Regions from separate parts of the Mycobacterium sp. NGS17 genome, predicted to be linked through region 1. Evidence: riboswitches for the same ligand, from Rfam matches in the RefSeq annotation. Region 1 holds a riboswitch; the other holds the start of a gene.

Evidence for each region. Region 1 has a riboswitch for magnesium ahead of AC5Y7E_RS00470 (hypothetical protein). Riboswitches for the same ligand answer to the same signal wherever they lie in the genome.
Region 2: another riboswitch for magnesium. It lies ahead of AC5Y7E_RS21945 (Rv1535 family protein); the one in region 1 lies ahead of AC5Y7E_RS00470 (hypothetical protein).

What each region holds. Positions count from the first base shown of each region.
Region 1 is NZ_JCALED010000001.1:79,034-90,492, reverse strand. It holds gene AC5Y7E_RS00485 (aldehyde dehydrogenase family protein) at 1-1,114, shown strand, start outside; gene AC5Y7E_RS00480 (acyltransferase family protein) at 1,353-3,347, shown strand; gene AC5Y7E_RS00475 (O-methyltransferase) at 3,350-4,009, opposite strand; M-box (ykoK) riboswitch at 4,118-4,297, shown strand; gene AC5Y7E_RS00470 (hypothetical protein) at 4,529-4,744, shown strand; gene AC5Y7E_RS00465 (NRAMP family divalent metal transporter) at 4,854-6,641, shown strand; gene AC5Y7E_RS00460 (NADP-dependent oxidoreductase) at 6,633-7,577, opposite strand; gene AC5Y7E_RS00455 (hypothetical protein) at 7,760-8,371, shown strand; gene AC5Y7E_RS00450 (hypothetical protein) at 8,383-8,529, opposite strand; gene AC5Y7E_RS00445 (L,D-transpeptidase) at 8,622-9,377, opposite strand; gene AC5Y7E_RS00440 (LysR family transcriptional regulator) at 9,762-10,694, shown strand; gene oxc (oxalyl-CoA decarboxylase) at 10,678-11,459, opposite strand, start outside.
Region 2 is NZ_JCALED010000012.1:12,353-23,811, reverse strand. It holds gene AC5Y7E_RS21960 (hypothetical protein) at 1-503, shown strand, start outside; gene AC5Y7E_RS21955 (PDDEXK-like endonuclease domain-containing protein) at 573-1,433, opposite strand; gene ileS (isoleucine--tRNA ligase) at 1,527-4,658, opposite strand; gene AC5Y7E_RS21945 (Rv1535 family protein) at 4,941-5,186, opposite strand; M-box (ykoK) riboswitch at 5,473-5,657, opposite strand; gene AC5Y7E_RS21940 (NAD(P)H-dependent flavin oxidoreductase) at 5,794-6,918, opposite strand; gene AC5Y7E_RS21935 (carboxymuconolactone decarboxylase family protein) at 6,951-7,532, opposite strand; gene AC5Y7E_RS21930 (AMP-binding protein) at 7,583-9,307, opposite strand; gene AC5Y7E_RS21925 (MFS transporter) at 9,423-10,814, opposite strand; partial or broken gene AC5Y7E_RS21920 (amino acid adenylation domain-containing protein) at 11,142-11,459, opposite strand, start outside.

The sequences.
Region 1 (11,459 bases):
CCTCGGGATCGGTCACCTGACCACGGCCATCGACGCGCTGAAGAACTTCGAATTCTCCGAACAGAAAGGGGCGACACTGATCGCCAAGGAGCCGATCGGTGTCTGCGGGTTGATCACCCCCTGGAACTGGCCGATCAACCAGGTCGCGGTCAAGGTCTACCCGGCGCTGGCGACCGGCTGCACCGTCATCCTGAAACCCTCTGAGGTGGCCCCCTATTCGCCGTACATCTTCGCCGAGATCCTGGATGCCGCCGGCGTACCGGCCGGGGTGTTCAACCTGATCAACGGCGACGGCCCGGGGGTCGGCGTGGCCCTGGCGAGCCATCCCGACATCGACATGGTGTCCTTCACCGGATCCACCCGCGCCGGTGTCGATGTGGCCACGAATGCCGCCGCGACCGTGAAGCGAGTGACCCAGGAACTCGGCGGCAAAAGCCCCAACATCGTCCTCGACGACAGTGGCTTCGCCCAGGGCGTCAAGGCCGGCGTGGCCAACATGATGCCCAATTCCGGACAGAGCTGTAACGCCCCCTCGCGCATGCTGGTCCCGAATTCCCGGATGGCCGAGGCCATTGACATCGCGCGTGAGGTCGCCGAACAAGTCCAGGTGGGCGGCGGCGACGCGACCGCCATCGGTCCGGTCGCGTCGAGGGCACAGTTCGAGAAGGTTCAGCGCCTTATTCAGCAGGGCATCGACGAGGGCGCGACCGTGGTCGCGGGGGGCCCGGGCCGGCCGGAGGGACTCGACACGGGGTACTACGTCAAACCCACCGTCTTCGCCCATGTCACCAACGACATGACGATCGCGCGCGAGGAGATCTTCGGGCCGGTGCTGTGCATTCTCGGCTACGACGACCTCGACCACGCCGTCGAAATCGCCAACGACACCCAATACGGCCTCGCCGGCTACGTTTCGGGCGCCGACCTCGACACGGCGCGCGAGATCGCCCGCAAGATCCGCGCGGGATGGGTGACCATCAATCACGCATTCGACATGAACGCACCGTTCGGCGGCTACAAGCACAGCGGCAACGGTCGGGAATGGAGCGAGTTCGGCTTCCACGAGTATCTGGAGGTCAAGAGCACCCTGGGTTACGCCCCCGGCAAGGGCTGACGCGCCCACCCGAAATCCGAACGCAGCGCGGCGGAAAACACGTCGCGTGTCCTCCACCTGATCCCGTGCGCCCGCCTCTAGGCTGGCTTGCTGAAATCAACAGGAGGGGCAGCGACGTATCGGCATCAACCATGGCGCCGGGCGAAATGGTAGTTACGGCGCGCTGACAGCAAGCACAGAGCCGGGCGGGTTTCACCCCGCACCGGCTCGTCGCACTCGCCCCCGGTGGGTGGCCCCCGTGCGTCGCGTCGGCCGGCTGGCGATCTGGGATCGGCCCGAGCGGGCCAGCGGAATCCCGGCGCTCGACGGGCTGCGTGCGATCGCGGTCGCGCTGGTGCTCATCGGGCACGGCGGGATCCCGGGCGTCAGTGGCGGTTTCATCGGCGTCGACGTGTTTTTCGTCCTCAGCGGGTTCCTGATCACCTCGCTGCTGCTGGACGAGCTTGGGCGCACCGGCCGTATCGAGTTGACCGGCTTCTGGATCCGGCGTGCGCGCCGGCTCTTGCCCGCACTGGTGCTCATGGTGCTCACCGTGGCCGCCGCCCGTCAGCTCTTGCCCGACCGGTCGCTGACCGGCCTGCGCGACGACGCCATCGCGGCCTTCGTGTGGATGGCGAACTGGCGGTTCGTCGCCCAGAAGACCGACTACTTCACCCAGGGCGCGCCGCCCTCGCCGCTGCAGCACACCTGGTCACTCGGGGTGGAGGAGCAGTACTACTTCGTCTGGCCGGTGCTGCTCATCGCCGTGACCCTGCTGCTCGCCGCGCGCGCGAGGCGCCGCTCGTCCCGAGCCACCGTCGGCGGTGTGCGGTTCGCGACGTTCCTGATAGCCACCTTCGGCGCGCTGGCTTCGGCGGCGCTCGCCATCGCGTTGGCGTCCAATGGCACTCGCGACCGAATCTACTTCGGCACCGACACCCGTGCGCAGGCGTTGCTGGTCGGCGCCGCGTCGGCCGCGCTCCTGGTGCGGGACTGGCCGTCGATGAACCGCGGCTGGTGCATGATCCGCACCCGGTGGGGCCGCCGGGTCGCCCGGATCCTGCCGCTGTTCGGTATGGGGGGACTGGCGGCGGCGACCCACTACGCGACCGGGGCCAGCGGCGAATTCCGCCACGGCTTGCTGATCGGAGTCGCGATCGCGGCGGTGATCGTGATCGCACCCGTCGCGCTGGAGCAGCGCGGAATCGTCGCCCGCGCGCTTGCGTTGCCACCCCTGGTGTGGCTGGGAACCATCTCCTACGGCGTCTACTTGTGGCATTGGCCAATCTTTTTGGCGCTCAACGGCGAACGCACCGGATGGTCCGGCCTGCCCTTGTTCGCCGCGCGGTGCGGTGCCACGCTACTGGCGGCCGCAACGTCGTATTGGCTGCTCGAACAACCCATTCGGCGCTGGCGACCGGCGCGGGTACCGCTGCTGCCGCTGGCGGCCGCGACCGTGGCCAGCGCGGCCGCGGTGACGCTGTTGGTGATCCCGGTGGGCACCGGGCCCGGCCTGCGTGAGGCCGGCCTGCCGCCCGGCGTCTCGGCCGTCGCGGCGGTCTCGCCGTCGCCGCCCGGCCCGAGCCGGCCCCGAGATGCCAACCGGCCGTTCACCGTCTCGGTGTTCGGTGATTCGATCGGGTGGACTTGGATGCACTACCTGCCCCCGACACCCGGGTTCGCCTTCCTCGACCACACCGTCATCGGATGCAGCCTGGTGCGTGGCACGCCGTACCGCTACATCGGCCAGACCCTGGAGCAACGGTCCGAATGCGATGGCTGGCCGATTCGCTGGTCGACACAGGTCAGCCGGGATCAGCCGGACGTCGCGCTGCTGGTCATCGGCCGCTGGGAGACGGTGGACCGGGTCAACGAAGGCCAGTGGACTCACATCGGCGACCCGACCTTCGACGCCTACCTCAACGGCGAGCTCGAACGGGCGCTGACCATCGTGGGCGCTACCGGTGTGCACGTGGTGGTCGCGACCGTCCCCTACAGCCGGGGTGGCGAAAAGCCGGACGGCCGGCTGTATCCGGAGGACCAGCCGGACCGGGTCAACCTGTGGAACACTATGCTGCGCAGGACCGTCAGCCATCATCCCAACGTCGCGATCCTCGACCTGAACAAGAAGCTGTGCCCCGACGGGGTTTATACCGCCAAGGTCGACGGCATCAAGGTGCGCAGCGACGGCGTCCACCTCACCCCCGAAGGGGTGAAGTGGCTGACGCCGTGGCTCGAGGAATCGCTGAGGTAGCCCTAACCGCTTGCGCGGCAGCTGATCTCCATGCTGTCGCTGTCGCGGACCTGGAAGTTGAAGCTGACGTAGCCGTTGTCCTGGTTGCGGACGCGATCGAGATAGGGCGCCATGTCGGCCGAGCTGGCGTTGTCGGCGATGACCAGCGCACCCGTGGACAGGCGAGGCTCCAGCAGCTCGATCACGGGCAGATACAGATCCTTCCAACCGTCGAGCAGCAGGAAATCGATTGCGCCGTCCAGGCTTTCCAGCGTGGTCAGCGCGTCGCCCTCCAGGATCGTGATCACATCGTCCAGGCCCGTCTCGGCGAATGTCTTCTTCGCCGCCGCGATCTTGGTCTCACTGAGCTCGGTGGTCACCACCCGGCCGGCGCCGTTGTCGCGCACCCCCGCGGCCAGATGCAGGGCGGAGATGCCGAAGGACATCCCGAATTCCACGACGGTGGCCGGGCGGGTGGCTCGCACCAGCGAATACAGCAGCCGGCCGGCTTCCGGTGTCACTGGAATGTAGAACTCGCTCATCGCCTCGGTGCGTTCCCGCGTGGTCATCGGCCGATCGAAGGTGCCGCGCCGCTCACGCAACAGCGCCATCTGATTCTTCGACTCGGCGTACATGCGGTCGAGCGTCGATGCGACCCGGGAATCCTGCAAGGTTGTGGTCATGTGTTTGAGCCTAGGCTTTCTCCCATGAGCGGTGCCCGGGCGCGCAACCGTCAGGAAACCGTTAAGCGGTTTGACGAGCTTGCGGACCCGGTGCCACTATGGACCCCGCAAGCACCTCGGTAGGTGAGGCGTCTGCATGGATACAGGCCACTGACCCCGAACGTCGAGAGACGCCCCGGGTCAGGACAGCTCTTCCCGGACTAAGGGTTGAGCCCAAGTGGCTTCCGGACCATCGGCTGGGTCTGGATACGCCGTGCAGTGCCGAAGCTCCGACGAGAGGGGTGCGGCCGCCGCTGCATTGTCGGTCATTTCCGCCTCTCCCGTTCAGGTGAATGTAGTGACACCCGCGTGTGTCCCGGCCGTGAGGAGGTGAGGGCGAGATGAGTCCCGGCGATAGTCCCTATCCGAAATCCGTTTTGTCCCGATCCGGTTCCGGCATTTCTCGCACCGCCTGACCTCGCTTGGTTTCGCGGCTGACGCGCCTGCCGACGCCGACCGGACCTCCGTCAGGAGAAGATCATGGCTTTTGTTGTTATGCACCGTTTTTCCGCTGCCTCCGGGATGCGCGGCCGGTCGATGCTGCGTGCAGGCCGGTTGCTGGCCAACAGGTTTCACCTGCGCGCCAGCCTGACCCCGCAGGAGCGCGTCAACCTGTACGTCTCGAGGATGCCGGTCGCGATGGTCACCGCGTCGCTGGGCGGCCACGTTTCGGGTCCCGACGGCAGCCACCGTTGAAATGCTGCCTCGGCGGCGGGCGGCACAGCTCCGCTCGCCGCCGCAGGCACGTTGAGCGCCGCAACCGCCTCACTAGTGGCTGAAAACCGCTCGAGATAGCGAGGATTCGATGACTTCGATCTACGACCGCCGCACCCCGGTGTCCGGTCGGGCCGCTGCCGCGCCGGAAGGCGCGGCCGAGCAGCAACGCGCGGCCGAGCTGGATTCCGCGCACGTCGGCGACATCGTCGGGGCGTTCGGGCGCATCCGGCGCGACGGGGACGGGGCTTTCAGCGGGCGTTGGCGGCGCCTGCGCACACTGGCGGTCATCACCGGACCGGGACTGATCGTCATGGTGGGCGACAACGACGCCGGTGGCGTCGCGACCTATGCGCAGGCCGGCCAGAACTACGGCATGGGCCTGTTGTGGACGCTGGCACTGCTGATTCCGGTGCTGTACGTGAACCAGGAGATGGTGCTGCGACTAGGCGCAGTGGCCCGGGTTGGGCACGCGCGCTTGATATTCGAGCGGTTCGGCAAGTTCTGGGGCGCCTTCAGCGTCGCTGACTTGTTGATCCTGAACGCCTTGACCATCGTCACCGAATTCATCGGCGTCTCACTGGCTCTCGGGTTTTTGGGTTGCCCGAAGATCGTCGCCGTTCCCGCCGCGGCCGTCCTGCTGTTCGCCGTGGTGGCGGGCGGATCGTTCCGCCGTTGGGAGAGGTTGATGTTCCTCCTGATTGCGGTGAATGTGCTGATCTTCCCGATGGTCTTGCTGGTGCATCCGACCCCGAAAGCCACCGCGGCCGGGCTCATCCCGCAGTTTCCCGGTGGGCTCAACTCGACGGTGTTGCTGCTGGTGGTCGCGATCGTGGGCACTACGGTCGCGCCGTGGCAGCTGTTCTTTCAGCAGTCCAATGTGGTGGACAAGCGCATCACGGCCCGCTGGATTCCCTACGGCCGAGCGGATTTGGCCATTGGAATCGTCGTCGTGATGGTCGGCGCGACGGCGCTGATGGCCGTCGCGGCGTTCGGGTTGACCGGCACGGCCGATGCGAGCCACTTCACCGATGCGGGCGCGGTCGCGTCGGGGTTGTCGACGCATCTTGGCCCCACGGTGGGCGTGCTGTTCGCGATCATCTTGCTGGACGCATCGCTGATCGGCGCCAATGCCGTCGGCCTGGCGACCACCTATGCGGTGGGCGATGCCATGGGTAAGCGCCACTCGCTGCATTGGAAGATCCGCGAGGCCCCGCTGTTCTACGGCGGCTACGCGATACTGCTGGCGGTGTCGGCAGCGGTCTCCTTCAGCCCCGACCACATCCTGGGCCTGGTGACCCAGGGAGTCCAGGCACTGGCCGGTGTGCTGCTGCCCTCGGCCACCGTCTTCTTGGTGCTGCTGTGCAACGATCGGGCGGTGCTGGGACCGTGGGTGAATACGGTGCGGCAGAACATCATTGCGTGGACCATCGTGTGGTGCCTGGTGCTGCTGTCGCTGGCGTTGACGGCGGCCACCTTCTTCCCCAGCCTCTCCACCGCCACCATCGAGGCCGGGCTCGCGACCGGTGCGGTGCTCGGCGTCGTCGGCGGTGCCGTGATGATCATCATGGGCGGACGACACCGGAACCTGACCGAGGCGGAAGCAATCGTGCGCACTCTCGGCGGCGGCCTCGACCCGGGGGAGGTCGACGATCTCGACGACGCCTCGTCGCTGACGCGTGCCGAGCGGCGGGCGGTACGGCGCCAGGACCGGTTGAGCTGGCAGACCCCCAGCCTCGCGCTGCTCGATCGGCCAGTGATGTCACCGATGCGCCGGGCGGGGCTCTTCACCCTGCGGGGCTACCTGGTTGTGGCCGTCGTTTTCGTCATCATCAAGATCGTGCAGGCCGGCGTTGTGGGGCCGGCCACCTCATTCTGAGTTGGTCGGCAGCAGAACGATTTTCCCGTGTGTGTGCCGCTGCTCGAGCTCGGCATAGGCGTCGGCGACCCGGTCGAGCGGGTAGGCCGCGGCGATGTCGAATTCGATGGCGCCGGAAACGATCAGGTCGGCCATCTCGGCGAGCACCTCGGGTGTCGAGGCTGCCATGCTGCCCTCGGTCTTCGCGCCCACCTCGCCCGCCTTCTGGAACGAGATGATGGTGTCGATCCGCTCGGGTGCCACGCCGAGATCGACGGCAAGCTGGACGTAGTCAGGGCCGAACAGGTCGATGAATGCGTCGATGCCGTCCGGTGCCGCGTCACGCAGCCGCTCGGCGAGCCCGTCACCGTAGGCGATAGGGGTGACGCCATGCGCGCGTAGCCAGCCGGCATTGCCCGGGCCCGCAATGCCGAGCACTCGCGCCTCGCGCAACGCCAGAAGCTGCACGACAAGGCTGCCCACCCCGCCCGCGGCCGCCGACACGGCGATCGTTTCACCGGCTTGAGGCGCCACGGCACGCACGGCAGCATAGGCGGTCGCACCGACCACGTACAGCGAACCTGCCGTCTCCCAACTGAGTTCGGCGGGTTTGCGGATCAACTGGTCGACGGGAACCGCGGTGTGGGTGGCGTGGCTGGACCGCCGCATGCTGAAGCCCAAGACTTCGTCGTCGACCGAAAACTCGGTGACCCCGGGCGCCACGGCGGTGACGACGCCGGCCAGATCGCTGCCCTGGCCGGAGGGAAAGGTCGCCGGGAACATCTCGTGCATCGCCCCGGTCCGGATGCCGGCTTCGCCGGGATTTATCCCCGCGGCGCGCACCTCGACGACGACCTCGCCCGGCCCGGGGGAGGGCACCTCGATGTCCGCGACGTACAACACCTCACGCCCCCCGTAATGGTCGAACCGCACTGCGCGCGCCGCTGCAGCCGACATACCGATCTCCTTCCAGCGCGGGGATGCTCGTGTCCACGCCAGCATAGGCGCGCCAAACCGCTACCCAGGGGGCGTCGACTGGGCCTATGTTCGTAGCGACCCTGGTTTACACCAGTGTTTCGCCGGCGGCGTCGGGGGCCGCGGCGGAGGCCCGGACACCGATGACACGTGGAAGGACATGCGTGCAAGTTGATCGGATCGGCATCGCCGGCTGGGCCGCTGCCATCGCCGTGGTCGGCGCCGCGAGCACCGGATGCGGCGGCGACGGCAAACCCTCATCGGCGCCGGCGCCGGGTTCTCCCGCTTCGACCGGTTCGAGCTCGGTCACCGGCCCGCCGTCGGTCCAGCCGTCGGACTACGGCTCCCTGCTGATCAAGCCGAACGACGTCGGCGGCGGGCTCACAGCACCGCAGTCTCCCCTGCTCAACCCCAACAATGCGCCCGGCGTCGCCCAGCTGTTCGCCAACGCGGACAGCAGCCGGCGGCTGTGGGACACCATCGTCATTGCCGCCGATCCGCCCGCGGCGGTCGCCGAATTAGCCTCCACCCAAAGCAGTTACAACGGCAAGGTGAGCGGTAGTTGGCAACCGCTTGCTGTCGGCGCGAACGGGGTGATGATCTCGGGGACCTCACCGGACAACTCCCAAGCGATGACCGTTTTGGTCTTCACCGAAGGCAAGGCACTGGTCACCCTGGAATTCGACAGCCCGCCCAACGAGCCGGTCGATCCGGCCGTCGCTCTCGACATCGGTCGCAAGCAGGATGCCGCGGTGAAGAAAGGGCTACCCGGCTAGCTTGGCAGCGACTACACCAAGCCCAGATCCGCGACGTTCTTGTCTGTCCACGCCGCCGACAGACGCGGAATGCCGTCGTCCACAACGATTTTCGCCTCCGGCACGACGGTACGGAACACGTCGATCGGGCCGGCGCACCTACGGCGCGGCTGCGGCATTGGGTAGGCGCCCAGCAAAGCCCGCGCTTTCTTTCAGCGCCCGTGCCGGCGGTAGGGGAGCCCGGGTCGCGCCGCCGACGAGGCGGTCGCGCTCAGGCCACGACCTGGATAGGGTCGCCGACGTTCACCTCGTTGAAGTACCAGGCGGCGTTGTCGGGACTGAGGTTGATGCAGCCATGGCTGACGTTGGCGTAGCCCTGGGAATCGACCGACCACGGTGCCGAGTGCACGTAGACGCCGCTCCAGGTGACTCGCACCGCGTAGGAGGCGGTGATCTTGTAGCCCTCGGGCGAGCTGAGCGGGATACCGATGGTCCGCGAGTCCATCACCACGGTGCGCTGCTTTTCCAGTGCCGTGAAGCTGCCGATCGGGGTGGGCCGGCTGGGCTTGCCCATCGACGCCGGCATGGTGCGCAGCACCTCCCCGTTCCTGCTCACGGTGAAGGTGTGCTTGGAGATGCTGGCGACACCGAGTAGCGAATCGCCGGTGTCGAAGCCCGTCGACAGGGCCTGCACGCCGACCTGCACGTGGGTGTGGGCCGGCCAATACTGGTCGGGCACCCACTGAACGACAGTGCTGTGGATCCATTCGAAGTGTCCGGGGGTGCCGCTGGGCGACGTGACGTGGATCGACCGTTCGACGGCGGCCCGATCGGCCACCGGAGCGGCGAAGGTCACCACGACCGGATGGGCGACGCCCACCGAGGCGCCATTAGCGGGCAAAATCGAGGCGACCTCGGGGGCGGGCTGTGGTTGTGGCACGGCCGCGGTGCTGCGACCGACCGGTGCCACCAGGCCCACAGCTGTGATCGCGACCATAACAAATAGATAACGAACACCCCGACGCATAGCGTCCACCCTTCGAGATGGCGTGATTAGCACACCGATATTCTACTGGTTACCCGCTGATCACCGTTTTCAGCAAACAATGACAGCTTGGCGCGGTCGTCACGGTAACGATTTGATCACCGATTGAGTTCACGCGCGTCGGAGCGCATCCGGGTGGGTCCCGCGTGCCGCGGAAGTTGCGCAAGCCTGAGCCGCAGTTGCGTGAAACCGGTACCAGCGCTTCGGTTTTCGCGGTCGCGGTGTTACGAGCAGCCCGAAAGGCCGAATTCATGTGGATAGCCGCGATGGCGGTGGCGCAAACTTCGGCTTGGCCCGCCAGTCGGCAACGCGCTAGCCTCAGCGGATCGGTGCCCGAGAGGCCCAGCCCGAACCCGAGGAGTGCGGGTGCTGTTCCGTCAACTGGAGTACTTTGTGGCGGTCGCTTCCGAGCGGCACTTCGCCCGGGCGGCCGAGAAATGCTTTGTCTCCCAGCCGGCGCTCTCGGCCGCGATCGCCAAGCTCGAAGGAGAACTGAATGTCACGCTGATCAATCGCGGACACAGCTTCGAGGGCCTCACTCCCGAAGGCGAGCGGCTGGTGGTGTGGGCCAGGCGGATCCTCGCCGAACACGATGCGTTCAAGTCCGAAGTGGACGCCGTGCGCTCGGGCGTCACCGGGACACTTCGGCTGGGCACCGTTCCCACCGCCTCCACCACGGCTTCCCTGGTGCTCTCCGCGTTCTGTTCGGCGCACCCATTGGTGAAGGTGCACATCCTCTCTCGGCTGGCGGCCACCGAACTGTACCGGCGGCTCCGCGAGTTCGAGATCGATGCCGCCATCGTGCATGCGGCGCCGGAAGAAGCACACGACGTGAATCTGGTTTCGCTGTACCAGGAGCGATATGTGCTGCTGGCGCCGGCGGCCATGGTGGGATCCGGCGCGACGACGATGACCTGGGTGGAGGCCGCGCAACTGCCGCTGGCGTTGCTCACTCCCGCGATGCGTGATCGCCAGATCATCGACAAGTCGTTCGCCGATCATTCCCTCACCGTCAGCCCGCAGGTCGAAACCGATTCCGTCGCATCGTTATTCGCTCAGGTCTCGGCGGGCAACTGGGCGTCGATCGTGCCGCACACGTGGCTGTGGACGTCGCCGCTGGGGCCGGCCATCCGGGCGGTGGAAATGGTCGACCCGGTGCTCAAAGCCGATGTCGCCCTGGCCACCAGCTCGAGCGGACCCGGATCGCCGATCGCCCGCGCGCTGGCCACATCCGCCGAACAGCTTTCGCTCAACGAGTTTTTCGACGCGCAGCTGCTGGGGCTTACCCACCGTCGCTGAGCGCCGCCGCCGGTGGGGCGGTGGCGGCGCTGGCCGGGTTCAGGTTGGACAGATGCCCGCTTTCGACCCCCGCCGCCGGGTCGAGTTCGCAGTCGATGAGTGAGGGCGCCCGGGAGCCGATCGCCTCTGTCAGCGCCGCGCGCAGCTCCGACGGGGTGGTGACGTGATAGCCCTTGCCGCCGAACGCCTGCGCGATCAGCTCGTGGCGCGCCCGGGCGTTCAGCACGGTCGGGGCCGGGTCGGATCTCGCGGCGGCCGCACCGGGTGTGGCCTCGTCACCGCGGTAGACACCGCCGTTGTTGAGGATGACCACGGTCACCGGCAGCCGGTAGCGGCAGATGGTTTCGATCTCCATGCCGCTGAAGCCGAACGCGCTGTCCCCCTCGATTGCGACCACCGGCTTGCCGGTCTCGACCGCGGCGGCGATGGCATACCCCATCCCGATGCCCATCACGCCCCAGGTTCCGGTGTCCAGCCGGTGCCGCGGCAGCTCCATGTCGATGACATTGCGGGCCAGATCGAGCGCGTTGGCGCCTTCGTTGACGACGTACACATCCCGGTTGTCCTGCAGCACAGACTGAATCGCACCAAGCGCGTTGTAAAACCGCATGGGGTGCGGGTTTTGGGCCAGGCGCTCGCGCATCTTGGCGTCGTTGCGTGCCGTGCGCTCGGCCAGCTCGCCCGTCCATTGCGGCGGCGCGGTGATCGGGCGGGCGGCCACGCCGTCACACAGGCCGGACATCACCGAGCCGATGTCTCCGGCCA
Region 2 (11,459 bases), on a different contig from region 1:
CCGGCGACACGGCCGTTCCGTCCAATGGTTCGCCGCCCTCGACGCGGTGGGCGCGGCTGCGTCATCAGTGGGATCAGCGGCTGCAACCCGGGGAGCAAACGACGGTGCTGGCCTGGGCGTCGTTCACCCTCACGTTCGCCGGCCTGCGCGGCCTCACCCACTGGATTCGCGCCGGCCATGGCCCCTCGGGTGGCGGCATGTCCTTCGGCGGCAACCACTTCCACCACTACAACATCGGCATCGGCATGCTGGCGACGGTGGCCGGCATCGGCCTGCGCGGCACGGAAGCGCAACGGCGACATCCCGCGGCCGCGGTGGCGTACGGCGCCGCGAACGCCATGATCGTCGACGAGCTGGCCCTGCTGTTAGACCTCAAGGACGTCTACTGGGCATCGGATGGCCGCAAGAGCGTGGACGTCGCGGTCGGCGTCATCGCCACCGGCGCGACCGTGGTAGCCGGCATGCCGTTCTGGCCGCATGCCCAGCGGGCGCTGCGGCCCTAGAATTTTCCGCGAAACTGTAAGTGGCGGCCGGTCATCTCGGAAAACGTGTTGCCAGTTGCAATCTCGCTGTCACACTGGACAGCCGGCGGCCGCCAAAGCACGTCGAACTCGGTCCACGACGACCTCCGGCCGATGTCGCAGTAGGTCGGCGCTGACCCGGACCAAGCGCCATCCCCGTCGCTCCAGTTCGGCGGTGCGATCGATATCGTCGGCGCGAATGCGCGGATCCAGCCAATGCTGCGCGCCGTCGTATTCCACCCCGACAAGCCACTCCTCCCAACCCATGTCGATCCTGGCCAACACCGCGCCCCAGACGTTGCGCACCTCGATTTGGGTCTGCGGCCTGGGCAGACCGCCGCGCATCAGGACGAGCCTTGTCCGCGTCTCCTGCGGCGATTCGGCACCCGCGTCGATCAAGGGCAGCACGCGCCGCAACTGCTTCATGCCGCGGGCGCCACGGCGGGAGTGCACCAGCGGATACACGTCTTTGGCGGTAAGTCCGGTGGCCCGTGCAAGAGCATCGATCCGGATCACCGCGACCGTCAATCCTGGCCGCCGCCCAAGGTCAAACGCCGTACGGGCTGGCGAGGTGACCGGCACGCCGTTGACCGCTGTAATCTCCCCGTCGCTCAAGGTTTCGTTGCGGGTGATGATCAACGACGGCGGACGGGTGCGATCACATACCAATTCAGCAGGCGTGTGGGGGTCGATCCACTCAGTGCCGAGCAGCGCTGCTGCAGAGCAGCCTGCCACCACGGCTTCCTTTCCCGACCATAGCCACGCGGCGATCGCGCGATCCCGGGCAGTCAGCTCCCTGCCCGGCCGCTGATACACGTTCCGGTAGATGCGGGTGCAGGAGCGCCGAAGCTCACGTTCCGTGTACGCTCCCGCGCGAACGGCTTCAGTACCGACGAAAAGTTCTGCGCTCACGACAGCAGGGTGCCAGACGCCCCTGACATCTCACGAAACTGCAACTGCCGACAGCTCCACTTGGGAAATGCGTCGTGGAATACAGTTTCGCGGTCAGGATTTCGAAATGCTCACCCGCACGCCGTCGCCGATCTCGGCACCGTCGGCCGGATCGCCGAATTCGAAACTGGTGGCCAGGATTTCACCCGCGATGAGGTCGCGGTGGGCGCGCGCCCAGTCGGCGCGCTCGTCCGGCACCGCCATCACCACCGAAATCCGGTCGGAGACATCCAAACCCGACGACTTGCGCAGCTCCTGCAGCTCGCGGATCCGGTCCTTGGCCCAGCCCTCGGCCTCGAGTTCGGGGGTTACCGTACCGTCCAGCACCACCAGGCCCGCCCCGTCGGGCAGGGCCGCGGTGAATTCCGGGTCCGCGGCGACCAGTCGGGAGCTGTATTCCTCGGGTTGCAGCACCGCGGGTCCGGCGGTCAGGGTGCCGTCCGCATTGACGACGCCCTCCCCCGCCTTGACCGCCTTGATGGCCGCCTGCACGTCCTTGCCCAGCCGCGGCCCGGCTACCCGCGCGTTCACGGTGAGTTCGAAGCGGCCGTAGGTGTCGATCGCATCGGTCAGCTCCACGCTCTTGACGTTGAGTTCGTCGGCGATGAGGTCCACGAACGGCTCCAGTCGCTGCGGATTGTCCACCGCCACGGTCAGTTTCGGCAGTGGTAGCCGCACCCGCAGCTTCTTGGCCTTGCGCAACGAGGACGCGGCCGAGCAGACCTCGCGGACCTGATCCATCGCGGAGACCAGGTCTGGGTCGGCGGGCACGTCACCGGCTTGCGGCCAATCGGTCAGGTGCACCGACCGCTCGCCGGTGAGGCCGCGCCAGACGATCTCGGTCACCGAGGGAAGCAACGGCGCGGCCAGCCGCGCGGTCACCTCCAGCACGGTGTGCAAAGTGTCGATGGCATCGACATCCTCCGCCCAGAACCGCGAACGCGACCGTCGCACATACCAGTTCGTCAACGCCTCGGTGAACTGACGCAGTTGCTCGCAGGCCCGCGAGATATCGCAGGTGTCCATCTCGTGGGTCAGGTCGTCGCGCAGCTCGGCGAGCTTGGCCAGGATGTAGCGGTCGAGCACCTGCGTTGAATTCGTCCGCCAGGTACCGACTTTGGGCGCGTATAGGGCCAGGAAGCTGTAGGCGTTCCAGAACGGCAACAACACCTGGCGCACGCCGTCGCGGATGCCCTGCTCGGTGACGATGAGGTTGCCGCCGCGCAGAATCGGCGAGGCCATCAGGAACCAGCGCATGGCGTCGGAGCCGTCGCGGTCGAATACCTCGCTGACATCGGGATAGTTCCGCAGCGACTTGCTCATCTTCTGGCCGTCGGAGCCCAGCACGATGCCATGTGCCACACAGGTTTTGAAGGCGGGGCGGTCGAACAGCGCGGTCGCCAGGACGTGCAGCGTGTAGAACCAGCCCCGGGTCTGGCCGATGTACTCGACGATGAAGTCACCCGGGTAATGACCGTCGAACCACTCGTCGTTCTCGAACGGGTAGTGCACCTGCGCATACGGCATCGATCCCGAGTCGAACCACACGTCGAGCACGTCGGGGATGCGGCGCATGGTGCTTGCCCCGGTCGGGTCGTCGGGGTTGGGCCGGGTCAGCTCGTCGATGAAGGGCCGGTGCAGGTTGGTGGGCCGCACCCCGAAGTCGCGTTCGAGTTCGTCGAGGCCGCCGTACACGTCGATGCGCGGATAGGCCGGGTCGTCGGACTTCCACACCGGAATCGGGGTGCCCCAGTAGCGGTTTCGCGAGATCGACCAGTCGCGGGCGCCCTGCAGCCACTTGCCGAACTGGCCGTCCTTGACGTGTTCGGGGTACCACGTGATCTGTTGGTTGAGTTCGACCATCCGGTCCCGGAATTGGGTGACCGCGACGAACCAGGACGACACCGCCCGATAGATCAGCGGGTTGCGGCAGCGCCAGCAGTGCGGGTAGGGGTGCTCGTAGGTTTCGTGGCGTAGCAGCACCGCGCCGTTGGCCGCGGCCGGACCGCTGCCGTTCTTCAGGTCGCGGATGATGTGCGGGTTGGCGTCAAACACGTGCTGTCCCTGGTAATCCGGGACGGTGCCGTCGAATCGCCCCTTGGAGTCGACCGGCGTGACCGGGGTGATGCCGACCTTGTCGGTGGTCGCCATGTCGTCCTCGCCGTAGGCGGGCGCCATGTGCACGATGCCGGTGCCGTCCTCGGTCGTCACGAAGTCGCCGGCCAGCACCTGAAATGCGTTGGCCGCGTCCATGAAATACGGGAAGGGCGGCAGGTAGCGGGTGCCGAGCAGGTCGGCGCCGAGATAAGTGGCCAGGATCTCGGGTGCATCTCCTTTTTCGAAGCCCAGCTCCTTCGCGTAGGCGGCCAGCCGCGCTTCGGCCAGCATGAAACGCCGCTCCCCAGAGCGCACCTCGACATAGGTCACGTCGGGGTTGACGGCGACCGCGAGGTTGGAGGGCAGGGTCCACGGCGTCGTCGTCCACACCAGCAGGTGGGCCCCGTTCAGCGGTCCGCCGACCACCTTGAATCCGACCGTGAGGGCCGGGTCCTGGCGGCTCTGGTAGACGTCGTCGTCCATCCGCAATTCGTGGTTTGACAGCGGGGTTTCGTCGCGCCAGCAGTACGGCAACACCCGGTAGCCCTCGTAGGCCAGCCCCTTGTCCCACAGCTGTTTGAACGCCCAGATCACCGACTCCATGTAGGGCAGATCGAGCGTCTTGTAGTCGTTGTCGAAGTCGACCCAGCGCGCCTGGCGGGTGACGTAGGCCTGCCACTCGTCGGTGTAGCGCAGCACCGAGGCGCGGCAGGCGTCGTTGAACGCGGCGATGCCCATGTCGTCGATCTGCGATTTGTCGGTGATGCCCAGTTGGCGCTCGACTTCGAGTTCGGCCGGCAGGCCGTGGGTGTCCCAGCCGAAGCGGCGCTCCACCTTGTACCCGCGCATCGTGCGGTAGCGCGGGACGATGTCCTTGACGTAGCCGGTGAGCAGGTGCCCGTAATGCGGCAGGCCGTTCGCGAACGGCGGCCCGTCGTAGAACACGTATTCCGGTGCGCCATCGCGCCGCGCGATGCTGGCCCGGAAGGTGTCGTCGCGGGCCCAGTAGTCCAGCACCTCGAGCTCAAGCGCGGGAAAGTCGGGCGCTCCTGGCTTCGGGTAGGTGTTGACGTCGGCCTTGTCGGTCACGATGCGCGTTGTCTCCTGTGCCACGGTGCAAACCGGGGACGACGACGCGCTGGCTGCGCGAGCGCCGCGGTACCACCCCGCTTGCCGCGCTTTCGCGTGGCCACTCGATGACGGCTGTGACGGGCCTACCCGTTCGGTTCTACTGAGCCGCCGACGGCTGTTCTTCCGAAGGCTCCCCGGTGATGGCCGGATCGACGCCAGTTGATTTTACCGCGAGACTGCAACTGCCCACGCGAACGCCGAGTGAGGTCGTCGGCAGTTGCAGGCTCGCGGCAAGGAAAGTCAGGCCCGGACCTCGAGGACGCCAACCCGCCACAGCGCGGCATACACGTGACGCAGCGGCACGCTCAGCAGCCGAGCGGCGCCGTCCACCAGCAGGTCGCCACTAGCGGCAAACTGCGGGTTGTCCGCCCGGCGGCGCACCTCGGGAGCCGGAGCGGCCGCCGGGAAGGTGTCGGTGTCGCGCACCACGGTCAGCGTGCGGACGGGCGCTACGGTCGTTACTTCGTCGTAGAAAGCTGCGGTCATTTTCGCCTCCTAGAGGGGAGATCCAACGCGGACTGTTTGGACTGACGTGTCCCGCCCCGTGTCGGTTCCGATCTCGAGAACGCTTGGCCGATAACCACTTAGCGTTGCGACGACTCAGCCGAGAAGGTCGCGCCGGAGACCGGATGGGGACGAAACACAGTTCGGACTTCGATCCGGACTGTCGCTAGAACGCATCTGTCCCTCACCTCCTCGCGGTCACGACGCACACGCGGTTCGCATGCAATCTATGCGCAGCAAAGGAGCAGAACCCGACGACCGTCGGAGAACCGCACCCCTCTCGTCAGAGCTTCGGCACCACACGACGTGTCCTGGCCTGGAAAACAATCCGAGCCGGAAGCCACCTGGGCTCAACCCTTAAGCCGGGAGGAGCTGTCCTGACCCGGGGCGTCTTTCGACGTTCGGGGTCAGTGGCCTGTATTCGTGTAGACGCCTCACCTAACGAGGTGCTTACCGGACCGATCATGCACGACGGGTATGTCGCGGTCAAATCCCTGGATGGCGTGTCGGGGATTCTGTACGGATTCCTGCGGCGAGCGCACAGCATCCGGTCAGGTTTGCGACCCTGACCTGGACAAACGACCCGGGATCACTTCTCGACCAGGCCGTCGAGCCGGCCGATGGTGTCGATGAACTCGTCGACCATGTCGAGCACCACAGAGCGCGTCGGGCGGATCCGGTCGAGCGACCCCACGACCTGGCCGACGAAGTAGGTGGCCAGCTCACGCGCCTTGGCACCCTGGTGCGCGGCGGCCTGGTTGATGCGCATCTGGGGCTCGGTGATCAGCGCGGTCTGCAGGGGCATGCCCAGCGGATCCGGGTTTTCCGGCCGCTCCCACTCGTCGGTCCAGGCCGTGCGCAGCATCCGTGCCGGCTTGCCCGTCATCGAGCGCGATCGCACCGTGTCCGAAGAACTGGCGGCCAGGAATTTCTCCTTGACCACGGGCACCGTCTCGGCTTCTTCGGTGGTCAGCCACACCGAGCCGCACCACACGCCCTCGGCGCCCAGGGCGAGCGCCGCCGCGATCTGGCGACCGCGGGCGATTCCACCGGCGGCGAGGACGGGCACCGGCGCCACGGCATCGACGACCTCGGGCACCAGGACCATCGTCGCCACCTCGCCGGTATGACCGCCCGCCTCGGTGCCTTGGGCGACGATCAGGTCGACACCCGCCGCGGCGTGCCGTTGCGCGTGCCGGGTGGTGCCGGCCAGCGCGGCCACCAGCACGTCGTGGTCATGTGCCCGGCGGACGACGTCCGCCGGGGGCGGCCCGAGTGCGCTGGCGATCAGCCGGATGTTGCTGGAGAACGCCACGTCGAGCAGCGGCTCGTACATCTTGGGCGAGATGCTCAGGCCGCCCCTTGAGCCGGGCGATTCCTCGGCGGTCGCCGTGACGCCGTAGCGGGCCAGGAGGTCCTCGACGAAGGCGCGATGCTCGTCGGGCAGCAGAGTGCGGGCCTGTGAGGTGTCGATGCCGCCTTGCTCGGCGCCAACGTATTTGGGCGGAAGCAGCAGGTCGACTCCGTAGGGCTTGCCCCCGGTCTGCTCCTCGATCCAGGCCAGCTCGCTCTCCAGGCGCCGGGGACTGTGCGCGGTGGCGCCGAGGACCCCGAAGCCGCCGGCATTGGTTACCGCCGCCACCACGTCACGGCAGTGGCTGAAGGCGCAGATCGGGAATTCGACTCCGAGCAACTCGGCGACTCTGGTTCTCATTGCCCGACGCTAAGGAGATACGAATTGATATGTCAATCGATTACGGCCTGCGTTGGCCCTCGGCCGTCCGGGGGCCAGCTGGACACGCCCTCTTCAAGCGGGACCTGCAGACTGTGCAGGATCGACGAGACCATCCGCCACGCGCCGATGGCGGTGACGAGCTCGATGAGAACCGTTGTGTCGCCGTTCAATTCACGTTCGCAGGCCGCCCAGCTGTCGGCGCTCACCGCACCGTGGAGCACCACGTCGTCGGTCGCGGCCAGCACAGCGCGCTCGGTGGGACCGAAGCCGGCGTGACCTTGCCAGTCGCGCACGCCGAGCAGATCGTCGGCGGCCACGCCCAGCCTCGACGCAACCCGCCAGTGCTGCGTCCATTCGTAGTCGCACGCGGTGAGCCAGCCGATTCGCATGATGACCAACTCGCGCAACCGGGGGTCGAGCGCGCCGTGCCACAGCATCGTCGCGAGCAGATCGTTGATGGCGCGCGCCAGCGGCGGATGGTTGAGAAGCACCTGAAAGATGCTGAGTTCGGCCATGTAGTTGGGCACTGCGGCTTCGTCGGCGGCGGCTTGGGCCTCACCGGGCGGCAGTCCCGGTACACGGGCTGTTGTCATTCTCTGAGCATCCCACGCGCCCGGCGCAAATTCCGCCGACGCCCCAGAGCCTAGGCGTCCAAGCGGGCGAACTGATTCTGCCGGTACTGCTCGACACAGGCCGCTCGCCTGACCTTGCCGCTGGTGGTGATCGGAATCGAGCCGGGAGCCACCACAACCAGGTCCGCCACGCCCAACCCATGTGAGTTGGATATCGCCGAGGCGACTTTGCGTTTGACGGCGACAAGCTTCTCCGCCGCGACCTCTGCGGAGTCGCCGTTCTTCTTGAATTCGATTATCGCGACCAGCTTTTCGGTCTCCTTGTCGGGAACCGCGATCGCCACACACCGGCCCCGCGTGATCTCTTGGATCGTCGCCTCGATGTCATCGGGAGAGTGGTTGCGCCCGTAGACGATCAAAAGATCCTTGATGCGCCCCATCACGAACAACTCGCCACCCGAAACGAAACCCAAATCGCCGGTCCGAAGCCAAGGCCCCTCGGGTGTGCCCGTCGACGGATCGACGAGTTTCGCGCGGAAGGTTTGTTGCGTCTCCTCGGTTTTGCCCCAATACCCCGACGCGACATTGTGGCCGTGCACCCAGATCTCGCCGGTCGTCCCGTCCGGACACTCGATGGCGGTCTCGGGATCGACGATCCGCACCATCGGCGAGGGCGGCAGCTCGTAGCCGACCAGCGGAGCACCCCCGCTGGCACAAGGTTCCGCACGCCCGGCGGACAACGCATCGGAATCGAAGCGGACCATCCGTGGGGGTTGACCCGAGGCGCTGGTCGCCACGTACAAAACCGCCTCGGCCAGGCCATACGACGGGCGAAGCACCGTGTGGTCGAGATTGAACTTGGCGAACCGCTCGGTGAAACGCCGCAGGGTCGCCGCATGTATCCGTTCGCTACCACTGATGAACGCCACCACGTCGCCGAGATCGAGCCCGGCCATGTCCTCATCCGTGGTTTTGCGCACCGCCAGCTCGTAGGCAAAGTTCGGTCCCGCCGTGACGGCGCGCCTGTGGGTCGCCATCAGCTGCATCCATCGCGCAGGGCGCTCCAGGAAAGCCACCGGGCTCATGAGAACGGCGTGCACTCCGCCGATCACCGGCTTACAGATTCCCGCCATCAGGCCCATGTCGTGGTAGAAGGGCAGCCACGACACCACAGTCATGTCCATGCCGGAATCGGCGAAGTAGGCCTGTACCCACTGTTGAAAATTGGCCAGCACGTTTTCGTACGAGATCATGACGCCGGCGGGCCGGCGCGTCGATCCGGACGTGTATTGCAGGTATGCGATATCGGACCTGCCGCTGCCGCCGTCGGACGCTGCTCTTGAGTCCAGGTCCAGGGCGTCGATCTCGATGACCGACGGACTGGAACCACCGCCGTTGCGCGCCTCGACGTACTCGGCGACATTGCCGACAACCGCCGACGTCGTGAGGATGACCGAGGGCGAGGTGTCCTGCAGGACCGCGTCCACACGCTCGTCGTGGACGCCGCCGGTGGGCGCCGAAAGCGGCACGGCGATAAGCCCGGCCTGCAATGCGCCGAGAAATGCGACGATGTACTCCAGTCCCTGTGGTGCCAAAATCACCGCGCGGTCACCGCTGGATGCGCTGCGGCCGAGTTCGTGTGCGACGTTTGAAGTCCGGCGATACAGCTGAGACCAGGTCAGGGTTTCGGGGACTCCGGCCCAATCCTGCTCGTAATCCATGAACGTGAACGCTGGGTCGTTGGGCTGCAAACTTGCACGTTCACGCAGCACATCCGGGATGGACGTCTCAAACACGTGCCTGAGATTACCGGGGCCGTCGCAGCGGATGTTCGGAAAAGGGCAAATTGGGTGGACAGTGGTTCACCCGGCGCCCGGCCGCGTTCGCAGGGTAAGCGAGGCGCGACGGTGACTACAGGTCAGCGGCCATTTTGGCTTCCTGCGCCCGCGCCACGTCTTGCGCGCTGTAGCCGATGAACAGCGCCACCGCCGCGAGCAGGACGACCGCCCCGGCGAGCCACAGCAAACCATAGGTATAGCCACGGTCGAGCGCATGGAGCTGGGCGGCGTTCATGGATTTCGCCGGGCCGCTGATGCCGCCCAGGGACAGTGTGTGGGAGGTGATGGCGGCCTGGATGACGGAAAGCACCACCGGCCCGCCCAGACCCTGCAGCACCACCGCGATGGCCGAGGTGGGCCCGATGCGATCGGGGCCGACGCTGGCGATCACCGACAGCGAAAGCGGCACCACGATCAGGGCGACGCCGACACCGGCGACGACGATCGGGAGCGCCAGGTTAGGAAAATATGGGACTCCACGGTGGAGATTCGACGCGTACAGAGCGCCGCCGAACATCAGGATGCTGCCGCCGAGCACGAGCGCCCGCGGCGGGAGCGACACCACCAGCCGCGAGGCCGCGCCGAGCCCGACGGCGGCCGCTACGACGAACGGGATGAAGGCGAGGCCGGATTGAAGCGTGTTGTAGCCCATGATGTCCTGCACGTATACGGTGACGACGAGCATCAGGGCCATGATCAGCCCGCCGGTGAGAAACAACGCCGCGAATGTGGCCAGTCGATTGCGCTCGGCGAACAAGCTGAACGGCAGCACCGGGTTCTCCGCCCTGCGCTCGACAACGGCGAAAGCGGTGAAAGCCGCCAGCGCCACCGCGCCCGCGCCGATGGTGCCGGCCGACAGCACTCCCTTCCCCGACTGCATCGAGAAGCCGAGGACCACCGCCGTCACACCCAGCGTGGCCAGCACGGCCCCCGCGACATCGAGCTTCATCCGCTCCTTCTGCGTTTCCCGAAGCGCGATGTGGGCTAAGTAGAGCGCCAGCAGCCCGATCGGCGCGGTCACGAAAACCGCCAGCCGCCAAGACACTTCGGTGATGATCCCGCCCACCACCAGGCCGAGCACGGAGCCGACGCTGCCCATCGCGGTGAACACCGCCATGGCGCCATTGCGTAAACGGCCCTTAGGAAAGGTCGTCGCGACGAGGGCCAAGCACGTCGGTGCGAGTATCGCGATCGCGACGCCTTTCAACATGCGCGCCACGACGAGGCTGCCTTCGTCCCACGCGATCGCGGACATCACCGATGCGACGGTGGAGAGCACGGTGCCAATGACGAAGGCGCGCTTGCGGCCGATGGTGTCGCCGAGGCGACCGCCGACCAATATCAATCCGTTGCAGGCCAACAGGGTGGCGAACACAACCCAGTTTCGCCCGGCGCTCGACAGGTTCAGCTCATTCTGGATCTTGGGAAGCGCCACTATTCCGATCGTCAGCTCTATCGACGCCATCAACTCCGCGCTGCCGAGAGCGACGATCGCGGCGATGAACCGGCCCCGTGGCAGTTCTTCGCGCGCAGAAGCTGTCTGGGCGACGGCATGGCCATTGCGAGTGACGTCGGGGCCGCTGATCCTGCGAGTGATGTCGTCCAGCGAGATCGTGCCGGCTCTGGGCCGATGGGAACCCCCCGCCATAGCGGGCTACGGTACAGCAAACGTGCAACGCGCAGGCCACGTTCCGTAAATCGCTGGGCTGAACCCATTTTGGCGGGCTCGGCGGCGAGTCGTTTTCTGTCTCGAGGCGTTCACCCCCGCGCGGCAGGGCCGTCAGCAATCCGCATATTGGCGCTGAAGCTCGTCTATCTGCTGCTGGCTGAGTCCGGTAAGCGCGATGTCGGAGGGAGTCAGCCCGCCCCCACCACGGCGCACGTGTGCGCAGATACCGGCGAGGGCGTCGAACCACAATTGGCCGAGCCGGGCTACCTGCGCATGATTGAGGGCCGAGGGCGCCCACGTCCAGTTGGCGTGCAAGCTCGGGCCCGTATCGGTGTCCATGGTGGCCGCATTGAGCTCTAGGGTGTGCATCAGCGGCATCGGGACCGCTGCGGCCGCCGCTGTCAACGACAAACTCTCGGGGCTGATCTGCCACAGATCACC